2 regions of the Halomonas sp. I5-271120 genome follow, and region 2 is predicted to be linked to the other one. Evidence: predicted binding sites of a transcription regulator. Region 2 holds the regulator's gene; the other holds the start of a gene.

Region 1 (6,114 bases), 780 kb from region 2:
GATCATCCTGTCCGACGACAACGTCAAGGCCGTGCTGGTCAACATCTTCGGCGGTATCGTGCGTTGCGACATGATCGCCGAGGGCATCATCGGTGCCGTCGAGCAGGTCGGCGTCAACGTGCCGGTCGTGGTGCGTCTGGAAGGCAACAACGCCGAGCTGGGTGCCGAAAAACTGGCGTCCAGCGGTCTGAACATCATCGCTGCTACCAGCCTGACTGACGCGGCACAGCAGGTCGTCAAGGCAGCGGAGGGCAAGTAATGAGTATCCTGATCGATAAGAACACCAAGGTCATCTGCCAGGGCTTCACCGGTGGCCAGGGGACCTTCCACTCCGAACAGGCCATCGCCTACGGCACTCAGATGGTCGGCGGCGTGACCCCGGGCAAGGGCGGCCAGGAGCACCTGGGCCTGCCGGTGTTCAACACCGTCAAGGAAGCCGTCGCCGCGACCGGCGCAGAAGCGTCCGTGATCTACGTGCCGGCTCCGTTCTGCAAGGACTCCATCCTTGAAGCTGCCAACGGTGGCATCAAGCTGATCGTCTGCATCACCGAAGGCATCCCGACGCTCGATATGCTGGATGCCAAGGTCAAGTGCGACGAGCTGGGCGTGCGCCTGATTGGCCCGAACTGCCCGGGCGTTATCACCCCGGGCGAAAGCAAGATCGGCATCATGCCGGGCCACATCCACAAGCCGGGCAAGGTCGGTATCGTGTCGCGTTCCGGCACCCTGACCTACGAAGCCGTCAAGCAGACCACTGACCACGGCTACGGCCAGTCCAGCTGTGTCGGCATCGGTGGTGACCCGATTCCGGGTTCCAACTTCATCGACATCCTCGAGATGTTCGAGAAGGACCCGCAGACCGAAGCCATCGTCATGATCGGCGAGATCGGTGGTACTGCTGAGGAAGAAGCCGCGGCCTACATCAAGGCCAACGTTTCCAAGCCGGTGGTCGCCTACATCGCGGGCGTGACCGCACCTCCCGGTAAGCGCATGGGCCATGCCGGCGCTATCATCTCCGGCGGTAAGGGCACGGCCGACGAGAAGTTCGGCGCGTTGGAAGCCGCGGGCGTCAAGACCGTGCGCTCCCTCGCCGACATCGGCGACGCCCTGAAGCAGGTCACCGGCTGGTAAGCCAACGGACCCGCCTCATGGCAAAAGGGCACCCTTCGGGGTGCCCTTTTTTTATGTGCGGTTTTTTCTTACGGCGGTTTTCCACGAAAGCAACTTCCAACGTATGCGACGGACCAAAGAGGCTGAAGCAAAGAGATCACGTACCAAGAAGGCAGCGTACCCAGGAAACAGCCATGCATGGAATCAAGCCATGCCCAGACGCGGTGCGCGGGATTTGTCAGCCGTTGGCGAGCGCAGGCAGGACGGTAGTGACGCAGAGATTTCCCGGCAGATCTAGCGTCGCTGACTGGCCAGCCAAGCCAGTACCGGAGCGCCGGCCAACAGGTACCAATGGTAGGTGACAAAGCGCCAGATCAGGACCGCGGCGGCGGTGGTCTCGCCGCCCAGTGTCGGTAGCAAAAAGGCGCCGATGGTCAGTTCGACCCCGCCGGCACCGCCCGGCAGCAGGCTCAGCTGACCGGCGGCCATGGCCAGCATCTGCACCATGAAGGTCCAGACCCAGGCGACCTCGACGCCCAGCCCATCCAGCGTCAGGTACAGCAGGCTGTAGCGGGTGAGCCAGTGAGCGCTGCACAGGGCGAAGATGGCGGCGAGCGTCAGTGGCGGCTGTCTCAGGGTGGTGGCAAGCCCCTGCCGAAACTGCAGCAGCTGTCGGGCCAGGCGGTGACGCCGGGGGCGGGCGAGCCCCAGCCGGGTGAGCGGGGCACGGCTCAGGCGCAGCACGCGGGGCAGGTAAAGTAGCAGTGCGATCAGTATCACCAGGATAGCCACCAAGGCGGCACCGGCCAGCCGGATAAGCTCGGGCCGAGGCCAGGTGTCCGGGTGCAGCAGGGCGTATCCGCCTATCGCGGCCAGGGCGAGCAGAAAGAACAGCATGTCGCATACCTGATCGATCAGGAAGATCCCCGAGGAGGTCGCGGGGCGCAGGCCGTGACCCCTGAGCAGCATCATCAGGGTCAGGGGGCCACCGCTGCCGCCCGGCGTTGCACAGGTGGCGCATTCGGTGGCCATCACCATCGCCAGTGCCCGGCGCTGGCCCAAGAGTAGTGGAGTGCCTGGAGCAGTGCCCTGAAAGGCACAGGTCGGCGAGCCTTGGGCCGGCGATGACCCGGCCAAGCGGCCGTTGCCTGATCGATCGAGTGGTTTATCGCCAGCCCCGAGACGGCCGGCAAGCAGCAGGCGCAGGCGAAGCGCGTTGAGGTTCCAACAGCCAAGCACCAGCGACAGCATCAGCGCCAGTTGCGTAAGCGGAAAGTCGAGAAGGGCCGCGAAAGGTGCCATGCCATCGAGCAACAGCGGGATCAGCGCCGCCATCAGCAGCGCCAGGATCAGCAGTGCTCGGCCACGCAACAGCCTCCACGCGCGCCTCAGACCTTTCATAAATGCTTCCGTGCGGTTCCTGAGGATGCGCCGACCGTCGGGGAACTCAGCGACCGGTCGTCTAGCCATGCTGGCAGCGTGTCATGGTGGCAAGGGTCGGTGACAGAGTGCGGTAATGGTCAAGCAGGCCATCGATGACCTTCGACCAGCGGTAATGACGCTCCACGTGGCGACGGGCATGGCGGCCGATGGCGGCGGCATCGTTGAGAAAGAGTTCCTCTACGGCGCGTGCCATAGCGTTCGGCGCATGGGGCTCGCAGAGCACGCCGCAGCCCAGCGGTACGTTCTCGATCAGTGCACCGGCCCGCGCAGCCACCACCGGCAGGCCGCTGGCCATGGCTTCCAACGCCACCAGGCCAAAGGTCTCGCGGGTGCCGGCGTGGACCATGGCATCGGCACTGGCCAGGGCGCGAGCCACCTCATTGGGTGAGCAGCAGCGGCTGATCACGCTGACGTTGTCCGGAACCTGGGTCGGCATCCCCGGCCCCATCAGCAGCAGGTGATAGCCGCGACCGAGTTGCTGGGCGGTCGCCAGCAGGTCATTGATGTTCTTCTCCCGGGAGTTGCGACCGGCGAAGACCAGCAGTCGGGTGGCGTCGTCGAGGCCAAGGGTCTCTCGCAACGTTTCTTGGCGCCGGCGGGGATGGAAGGTGTCGAGATCGACCCCCAACGGCTGCACGCGCACGCCCTGCACGCCCCAGTCCTCGAGGCGTTCGCCCATCGAGCGGCAAGGCACCAGTACGCTATCGAAGCGCCCGTAAAGATCCGCCACATAGCGCTTGAGGCGCCGGGCCACCGGCGGGCCGAAGCGATCGCCCATCAGCCGTGGCAGGTCGGAATGGTAGAACCCGACCACCGGCACCCCTAACTGCTGACCGGCCTCCAGCGCCGCCCAGGCGGTGACGTAGGGGTCGCCGGCCTCGATCAGGTCCGGGCCCAGTTCGACCAGTGCATCGCGCCAGGGGCTGCGCCGCAGCGGGAAACGATAGCCCTGGCCCAGCGGCAAACGAAAGGCGGGTAGGGTCTGCAGGGCTCCCAGGGTCTGACGCTCGCCGGCGGGGACCAACAGGTTAGCCGCGACGTCCGGTAGGGTCGCCAAGTGACGGTGCTTGGCCTGAAGGTAGGTGCGCACGCCGCCGCTATCCGGCGCATGAAACATGGTGATATCCGCAAGGTGCAAGACCGTCTCCTGTTGCCGTTGGCTCTCGCTCAAGGGTAGCGAGGCAATGCGACAGTTCGACGACAGGTCGGCTTCGCCGTCTCGGCAGAGAATGCTCGAGGCTCTACGGGTGGCGCTTTGCGGCCATGCATGAGACATATGATGACACGCGCACACGACAAGGAGAGGAGTGAATGCCAGCCGACACCGGTTCAGGCGAGAGCCGTTCAAGCGAGCGTCAGCGCAAAGAGGCCCACTCGCTCGAGAAACGGGACTCGGATGCGTCAGGGCCCGCGTCGCCCCGAGAGGAGGCCTATTACCGCACCGAGCTCGAGTACGCGCTGGGGACGCCGTTCACTGCCGGCAATCATGTCGAGGTGATGCGCAATGGCGTGGAGATATTCCCCGCTATGCTCGATGCCATCGATGCCGCCGAGGCCAGCATCGATCTGGTGACCTACGTCTACTGGACGGGTGACATCGCGCAGCGCTTCGCCGAGGCTCTGGCCCGTCGGGCTCGCGAGGGTCTCCGGGTTCGGGTCGTGCTGGATGCGGTGGGAACGCAGAAGATGTCGTCTGAGGTGGTCGCTCAGATGCGCGAGGCCGGCGTCGAGGTGCGCCTTTTCCGGCCGATCAAGCTGCCAAGGCCCTGGCAGATCGACAAGCGCACGCACCGCAAGATCATGGTATGCGACGACCGTCTCGGCTTCGTCGGCGGGGTCGGCATCGCTGCCTAATGGGAAGGCGATGCCCGCACGCCGGATGAATGGCGCGAGACGCATCTACTCGTGTCGGGTCCGGCGGTCATCGGGCTGCATTCTGCCTTTCTCGACAACTGGAACGAGTGTGGGCCTTGGCAGTGGGAGCCGATTCGCCAGCGGCCGCCGGTTCACGAGGATGGTCTGCTGGTCCAGTGCGTGCGGGCCTCCTCGACCATCGGTTGGACCGAATCCGCTGCAATGCTGCGCTCGCTGGTGGCGGTCAGTCAGGTCAGGCTACGCATCGTGACCGCCTACTTTGCCCCGGATGATGTCTTGATCGAGCAGATCATCTCGGCACTCGAGCGAGGTGTCTCGGTGGAGCTGCTGGTGCCGGGTCGCCACAACGACAGCCGCCTGTCGCAGCTGGCCGGGCAGCCGAGCATCGAGCGGCTGCTTGATGCCGGTGCGAAGGTCTGGGTGTTTCTGCCGACCATGCTGCATGCCAAGGTGATTACCGTCGACGGTCGGCTTGCCTGCGTCGGGTCGGTGAACGTGAATCATCGGTCGATGGGCAAGGACGAGGAATGTTGCGCCCTGATGCTCTCCGAGGCTGTCACGGCGACCCTGGATGGGCAATTCGACGATGACTGCCAGCGTTCGCAGCGTCTGGACGCCGACGAGTTCCGTCGGCGCGGACGCTGGACACAATTCATGGAGCAGGGGGCCCGAATGCTGCTGGAGCAGCTGTGAGCCCGTGTGGGACCATTGATCGGCTGTGTGGCCTCCGCGCGGCACAGGCTTGAAACGACAATGCCCCGGCGAGTGGCCGGGGCGTTGTGCGTCTTGCAGGCGGTCAGCGCTTGATCAGACCGCGGGGCGGGCCACCAGCGAGCGGGTCTCTTCACGCGCTTCCGTGAGAGCCACGCGGGTCATGTCGCCCAGCTTGAAGCGCTCTTCGCCTTCGATCTGGATGCGACCTTCCTTGTCGTCGATCACTACCTTGTCACGTTCGCTGTGCATCAGCGGCGCCGGAATGAAGGCGGTGGCGCCATTTGCGACCAGACGCACCCGCATGCCGCCGCGGTTGACGGCGATGATCTCGGCCTCGAACTCCTGCTGCTCCTTGGCTGCCTCTGTCAGGTAGCGCACGTAGAGCCAGTCCTTCACATCGCGCTCTGCCATGCGGTTCAGGCGGCGGCGTTCGGTGAGCTGCTCGGTCAGCGCCTGGCTGGCCTCGGCCGGGGCGCTCTCGCCCTTAAGCACGCGCTTGATCAGGCGGTGGTTGACCATGTCGCCGTACTTGCGGATCGGCGAGGTCCAGGTGGCGTAAGCGGCCAGGCCCAGGCCGAAGTGCGGGCCGGGCAGGGCGGACATGCTGGTGAAGCCCTGGAAGCGGCGCAGGCGAACATCAAGCCAGGCATCATCGCGGGCCTCGAGTTCGCGCTTGAGCTCGCGATAGCGCGGCAGCTCGAGCAGGGCCTCGCGCTCGACCTGGATATCCTGGGCGGCGAGGAACTCGTGAGCCGCGTCGGCTTTCTCCGGCTCGAAGGCCCGGTGCACGTTGAAGATGCCGTGACCGACCTTGTCCGCTAGCAGGTCGGCGCAGCAGGCGTTGGCCGCAATCATCGATTCCTCGATCATGCGGTTGGCGATGCGCCGATCCTCGGTGCGAATGTTCAGCACATTGCCGGCGTCGTCCAGATCGAAGACGTAGTCAGGACGATCCTTGAACACCAGCGCATT
Region 2 (6,114 bases):
GGATCGCCACTATCGCGAGCTTGGCGCTTCAGGAGAGGCGGTAGCGACCCGCCGCTGAGCCCCATGGTGTGGCCCGGCGTGCATGGTTTCCTTGTTTCGCCTTCTTTCCTTGATTTCGCCTGGCCGTGACGAAAAAAGCCCTGCTATCCGCTAGCGGGGCTTTTTTCGTTCTCAGAGCGACTACTGTCATAGCTACTCTTGCCATGGCGACTATTGCCATGGCTATCGTTTGAGGATGGGGCCTGTCGTGAATGCGGCTAAAGCTGGGGTGTCGCGTCAGGCGTGGGCCGCTTGATCCTCGACCAGGCGCTTGCTGGGGAAAACGCAGCGAAACACTGACCCCTGATCGGGGTAGGAGGAGATTTCCAGGCGGGCGTCGTGGCGCAGCAGTACGTGCTTGACGATGGCCAGTCCCAGGCCGGTACCGCCGGTTGCCGTGCTGCGACCCTTGTCGACCCGGTAGAAGCGCTCGGTGAGGCGGGGGATATGCACCGGGTCGATGCCCTCGCCGTTGTCCTCGATTTCCAGGGCGGCGCCCGCCGGGTGATCGCGCCAACGCAGGACGATATGACAGCCCTCGCCGCTATAGCGTACGGCGTTGAAGGCCAGGTTGGAGATGGCGCTGCGCAGCTCCTTGGGGTCACCGCGCAGTGCCTGATTCGACTCGATGTCGAGGCTGATCTGGTGACGGCCGCCCGACAGGGATTCGGCGTCGTGCTGGATCGCTTCCAGCAGGGGCGGCACGGAGACGCGCTCGCTGTGCGCATTGGGCTGGTCGATCTCCAGGCGCGACAGCATCAGCAGGTCATCGACCAGGTTCTGCATGCGCTTGGCCTGGTCCTGCATCTGGCCAAGGCTCCTGGCCAGGCGCGGCGGCATCAGCTCGGCATGGTCGGCATAGGTCTCCAGATAGCCGGTCAGCACCGTGAGCGGGGTGCGCAGCTCATGGGAGACGTTGGCCACGAAGTCGCGGCGCATCTGCTCCAGACGATGCAGGCGAGTGATGTCGCGGGCCATCAGCAGGCGCTCATCGTCGCCATATAGCGTCAGCTGGAACTGCAGGACGCGTCGATCGTCGATCGGCGAGGTCAGCGTCAGTGGCTCTCGGTAGGCCCGCTTGTCGAAGTACTCAACGAAGCGCGGGGCGCGGATCAGGTTGGTGATGTGCTGGCCACGATCCTGATGAGTCTTCAGCCCCAGCATGGTTTCGGCGGCGCTGTTCCACCATTCCAGGTCGCCACGGCGGTCGAGCATCACCACGCTGTCGCTCATCGCCTCCGAGGAATCCTGAATGCGTTGCAGGGTGTTACGCAGGCGTCGCTGGGTCTTGGCCTGCGCCTTCTGGTGATGGTGCAGGCGATCGAAGAGCTCACCCCAGATACCGCTGGCCTCGGGTGGGTCAGCGTGTCGCGACTGGGTCAGCCAGCGATGCAGGGCGCGCAGCTGGCGCAGATGGAAGAGCAGATAGATCCCGAACCCCAGTGCCAGACCCAGGCCTGGAGCGTCGAAGATCAGGCCCGCCATGGTCAGAACGCCGGCCAGCCAGGCCAGGCGCCAGAATTCCAGGGCCCAGAGACTCATAGGTAGCTCAGCCCTTGGCAGAGAAGCGGTAGCCCGTGCCGCGCACGGTCTGAATCAGGTGCTGGTGTGCCTCGCCGAGGGCCTTGCGTAGGCGACGGATGTGCACATCGACGGTGCGTTCTTCGACATAGACGTTGCCGCCCCACACCTGATCGAGCAGCTGACTGCGCGTATAGGCGCGCTCCTGGTGGGTCATGAAGAACTGTAGCAAGCGATACTCGGTGGGGCCGATATCCAGCGGAGCGCCGTGGGTGCTGACGCGATGGCTGGCAGGGTCGAGCAGCAGCCCCTCGACCTCGACCGCCTGCTCGACGCCCTTGGGCGTGGCGCGGCGCAGCACCGCCTTGAGGCGGGCCACCAGCTCGCGGGGCGAGAAGGGCTTGGTGATGTAGTCATCCGCCCCGGCTTCGAGCCCCTGAATCTTGTTGTCTTCTTCGCCCTTGGCGGTGAGCAGGATGATCGGCAGCTCGGCGGTAGCTTCGTCGCGCTTCAGGCGGCGGGCCAGCTCAATACCGCTGATGCCCGGCATCATCCAGTCAAGGACCAGCAGGTCGGGTTGATGGTCGACGACCATGGCATGCGCGGTCTGGGCGTTGTCGGCCTCGAGGACCTGATAGTCGGCCATCTCCAGGGCGATGGCGATCATCTCGCGGATAGAGGCTTCGTCATCGACGATCAGGACGGTCTTGGTGCTCATCTGGCTGGCCTCCTGGCCTTACAAAGATAAGGACAATGACAAGATGATGACGATTCCACCACGCTAACATGACATTGCCATGACAGGCGGCTCTCACCAAGGGGGCTCACCAAGGCCCTTGATCAGGGGCTTAGATCAAGGGCTCTGACCCGGGCGTATCCCTCTTCTTGCTCCGCCCCTTTCTTGGCCCCGACCTCAGGGGGCGCACCTTTCGTCCGGCAGTTGCTTCAGGGCGCCGGCCACAGCGACAGGGCCAGGCCGGCGAACAGGACCAGCCCCGCCCAGTGATTGTTGAGGAAGGCTTGGAAGCAGCGATCCCGGTCGCGGCCGCGAATCAGCGTGTACTGATAGACGAAGATCGCGGCCATGGCGCCAAGCCCCAGCCAGAAGAAGCCGCTTAGTGCCAGGCGGGTACCGATCAGTCCCAGCAACCCAAGGGTCAAGAGCTGCAGCAGCCCGATCATCAGGATATCGGCGCGCCCGAACAGCACCGCCGTGGACTTGATGCCGATCTTCAGGTCATCGTCCCGGTCGACCATCGCGTATTGCGTATCATAGGCCACCGTCCAGCACAGGTTGGCCGCGAACAAGAGCCAGGCCTCCAGCGGTACCGCGCCGGTCACGGCCGAGAAGGCCATCGGAATGGCCATCGAGAAGGCCGCCCCCAGCACGACCTGGGGCAGGTGCGTATAGCGTTTCATGAAGGGATAGACCGCGGCCAGGGCCACGGCGGCCACCGACAGCAGCACGGTCAGGCCGTTGGTGAAGCACACCAGCACGAAGGAGGCGGCGACGAGGGCCGCGAACAGCATCTTGGCTTCGCGCTCCGCAATGCGCCCGGTGGCCAGCGGCCGTGCCTTGGTGCGCTTGACGTGACCATCCAGGTGGCGGTCGGCGTAGTCGTTGACCACGCAGCCCGCGGCTCGCATCAGGTAGACCCCAGCGATGAAGATCAGCAGCAGGGTGCGGGTGGGCAGGCCCTCGGCGGCGAGCCACAGCGCCCAGAGCGTCGGCCACATCAATAGCCAGGTACCGATGGGACGATTGAGGCGCATCAGTGCCAGAAAGTCGGGCAGGCGAGCCAGGCCACGGGGGCGCTCGACGTGATCCATCTTGGTCTCCAGGTTGTCTCTTCAGGCCCTGCCGCTACGCCCATTCTCCAGGGCCAGGGCACTCTTTTATCGCGCCGGCTCATTTAATGCCATGGCCCATTTATCGTCACGACTCATTTAACGCCATGGGCTAGCTGCGATGGTTTAGGCGCGGCGGCCGGTCAGCGTGGCGGCAAGCCCAGCTCATCGCTCATGGTATCGAGGAAGAACTCCTGAACCAGTACCGCGAAGCGACCGTGGCGAAACACCGAGCGTCGCCCCCATGGGCCGAGGCCGCCGTGAAAGCCTGCTGCGGCTCGGCTGACCTCAATCGGCCCGCGCTCGAGGTCCGGTTGACGAAACAGCCAGTGGCCCAGCGAGCGCTCACCGAGGCGATCCAGGCGCTGGCCGTGGAGCCGAGCGAGTGGCACCACCGAGCGAGCCACTACCCAGGGCTGCTCCTCGATGCACAGCGCCACCTCGCGCAGCCAGGCGCGCTCTCGGGGCCTGAGCCCCAGTGCCCGGGCTTCGTCGTGTCCGGGGCGGCCGATGCGCTGGTCCAGCAGGCGCACCCGGAAGGGACGACCGTCGGCGGCAGCGATCAGCCTCGCCGTCAGCGAGTCGCGGCTGGCGATCCAGGTCCACCAGGCGGGGCTCATTGTCGGCCGGGCCACGGCAGCGGGGTACCAGCGGCGCCAGGTGGTGCTCAGAGAGGGAGATGTCGGGCGATCGCGCACCGGGCGCCTCCAGGCCAATATCGGGGCGCATAGTGTACCATGCGGCGTTCACGTTATTGCTCGTCGGGAGCGCCATGACTGCACCCTTGACCATCCTCGGCACCGGCATGGCCGGTATTCAGCTGGCCCGCCAGGTGCGTGCCCGTGACGCCGCGCGGCCGATCACCCTGATCACTGCCGACAGCGGTGACGATTACTCCAAGCCGATGCTCTCCACCGGCTTCGCCAAGGGGCTGCCCCCGTCGCGGCTGGCCAGCCGCGATGCGCTTTCGCTGGCCGAGGGCCTCGACGCCGTGGTGCGCACCCACACCCGGGTCACGTCGATCGACCCGCTGACGAAGTGCCTCGAGATCGGCGCCGAGACGTTGCCCTATGGCGAGCTGGTGTTGGCGACCGGCGCCGCGCCGGTGGCGCCCTTCGCGATTCCGCCCGCGCTGGCATCCAGGGTCTTTGCGATCAATGACCTCGACGACTACCGCGTCTTCCACGCGGCGCTGGCGAGGCTCGCTCGCCCGGCGCGAGTGGCGATCATCGGCAGCGGCCTGGTGGGTTGCGAGTATGCCAATGACCTGGTCGCCGGCGGCCATGGCGTGACGCTGATCGCCCCTGAGCCCACGCCGCTGGCGCGGCTGCTGCCCGAGACGCTGGGGGCGGCCTTGAATGATGCCTTCCGGGAGGCCGGCATCGCGCTGGAGACGGGCCGGACCCTGGCGGCGCTTGGCGAGGACGGCGACCAGCTGGCGCTGACCCTCGACGATGGCCGGTCGCTCGAGGCGGATCTGGTGCTGGTCGCTACCGGCCTGTCGCCGCGCACGGCGCTCGCCGAGGCTGCTGGCCTGGCCGTGGGCCCTGAGGGCGTGCATACCGACCGCTACCTGGCCACCTCACAGCCGGGCATCCATGCGCTGGGCGACGTGGCCTGCGTCGATGGGGTCAATGCCATGTACGTGCAGCCCCTGCAGGCCGGTGCCAAGGCGCTGGCGGCGACCCTCACCGGCACCCCGACGCCGGTGGCTTATGGCCCCTGGCCGATACTGGTCAAGACACCGCTGCTGCCGGTGGTGGCGCTGCCGCCGCGTCAGGTGCCGGCCCACTGGCGGATCGATGGGGAAGGGCGTGATTGGAGTGCTCGGGCAGAAGACGAAAACGGACGTATGATTGGTTTTGCGTTGACAGGCGCCTGCGTGCGTCGGAAAGTCGAACTGGCACGAGTCGCCCCAGCATTGCTAATCTAGATTGGTTGCTGCCGGCGTGGTGATTCCGACCACCTCGGCATCTTGGCCAATACCGGCTTGGACTCGACCACCGCGACTCCACCAGAAACCGGCCTCACAACGATCTGAGGCGGCGGATGCCGCCTTGAACCGCACACCAGGAGGGCTATATGCGCAAACCAGAACTCGCCTCGGCGATCGCCGAGCGTGCCGACCTATCCAAGGACAAGGCCAGCCAGGTACTCAACGTTATCCTCGATGAAATTACCGGCAGTGTCGCCAAGGGGCAGGATGTGTCCCTGATCGGCTTCGGCTCTTTCACCGTTCGCGAGCGTGCCGCCCGCACTGGCAAGAACCCCCAGACCGGTCAGCCGTTGACCATCCCCGCCAGCAAGACCGTGGCGTTCAAGCCCGGCAAGGCGCTGAAAGACGCCGTCACCAAGTAAGCGTGGCCGTCACTCGCGCGTTCCCTGTGTGACGCGCTCCACCGGTCGCAGTCCGGCCGGTGGAATGAATTTCCTTCCCTGAGGCATGCCCATGACGCTTCGTTTGATGCTCTGGCTGTTGAGCGTGATGCTCAAGCGCGCCCGGCGTCGCAAGCCACGCTTTCGTGAAGCCCTGTCCGAGCTGGGTCATCTGGACTGGGGGATCGGCACCGAGGATCTCTCGATTGCCCGCCACTACCGAATGACTCCCGACGGCATCACCTCCGGGCCCAATCTGCCGGTGGATCTTGATCTCGAACTGCGCTTCGAGGATCTGGCCACGGCCGTCAGCGTGCTGCGTAAGCCGAC

Evidence for each region. The regulator PhoB, encoded in region 2, activates phosphate uptake and scavenging genes when phosphate is short. The targets are predictions, from matches to a motif close to TGTCATANNNNTGTCANA.
Region 1: Q2K57_RS11035 (glycosyltransferase family 1 protein) is a predicted target of PhoB. The motif match lies at 3,739-3,756, and genes of this name have one in related genera.

What each region holds. Positions count from the first base shown of each region.
Region 1 covers NZ_CP130701.1:2,478,326-2,484,439, forward strand. The annotation lists gene sucC (ADP-forming succinate--CoA ligase subunit beta) at 1-259, shown strand, start outside; gene sucD (succinate--CoA ligase subunit alpha) at 259-1,131, shown strand; gene Q2K57_RS11030 (lysylphosphatidylglycerol synthase transmembrane domain-containing protein) at 1,405-2,481, opposite strand; gene Q2K57_RS11035 (glycosyltransferase family 1 protein) at 2,573-3,691, opposite strand; gene Q2K57_RS11040 (phospholipase D-like domain-containing protein) at 3,865-4,407, shown strand; gene Q2K57_RS11045 (phosphatidylserine/phosphatidylglycerophosphate/cardiolipin synthase family protein) at 4,459-5,121, shown strand; gene Q2K57_RS11050 (exoribonuclease II) at 5,236-6,114, opposite strand, start outside.
Region 2 covers NZ_CP130701.1:1,698,581-1,704,694, forward strand. The annotation lists gene cysZ (sulfate transporter CysZ) at 1-58, shown strand, start outside; gene phoR (phosphate regulon sensor histidine kinase PhoR) at 277-1,581, opposite strand; gene phoB (phosphate regulon transcriptional regulator PhoB) at 1,589-2,278, opposite strand; gene ubiA (4-hydroxybenzoate octaprenyltransferase) at 2,506-3,390, opposite strand; gene Q2K57_RS07595 (chorismate lyase) at 3,552-4,106, opposite strand; gene Q2K57_RS07600 (FAD-dependent oxidoreductase) at 4,181-5,341, shown strand; gene Q2K57_RS07605 (HU family DNA-binding protein) at 5,491-5,766, shown strand; gene Q2K57_RS07610 (hypothetical protein) at 5,858-6,114, shown strand, end outside.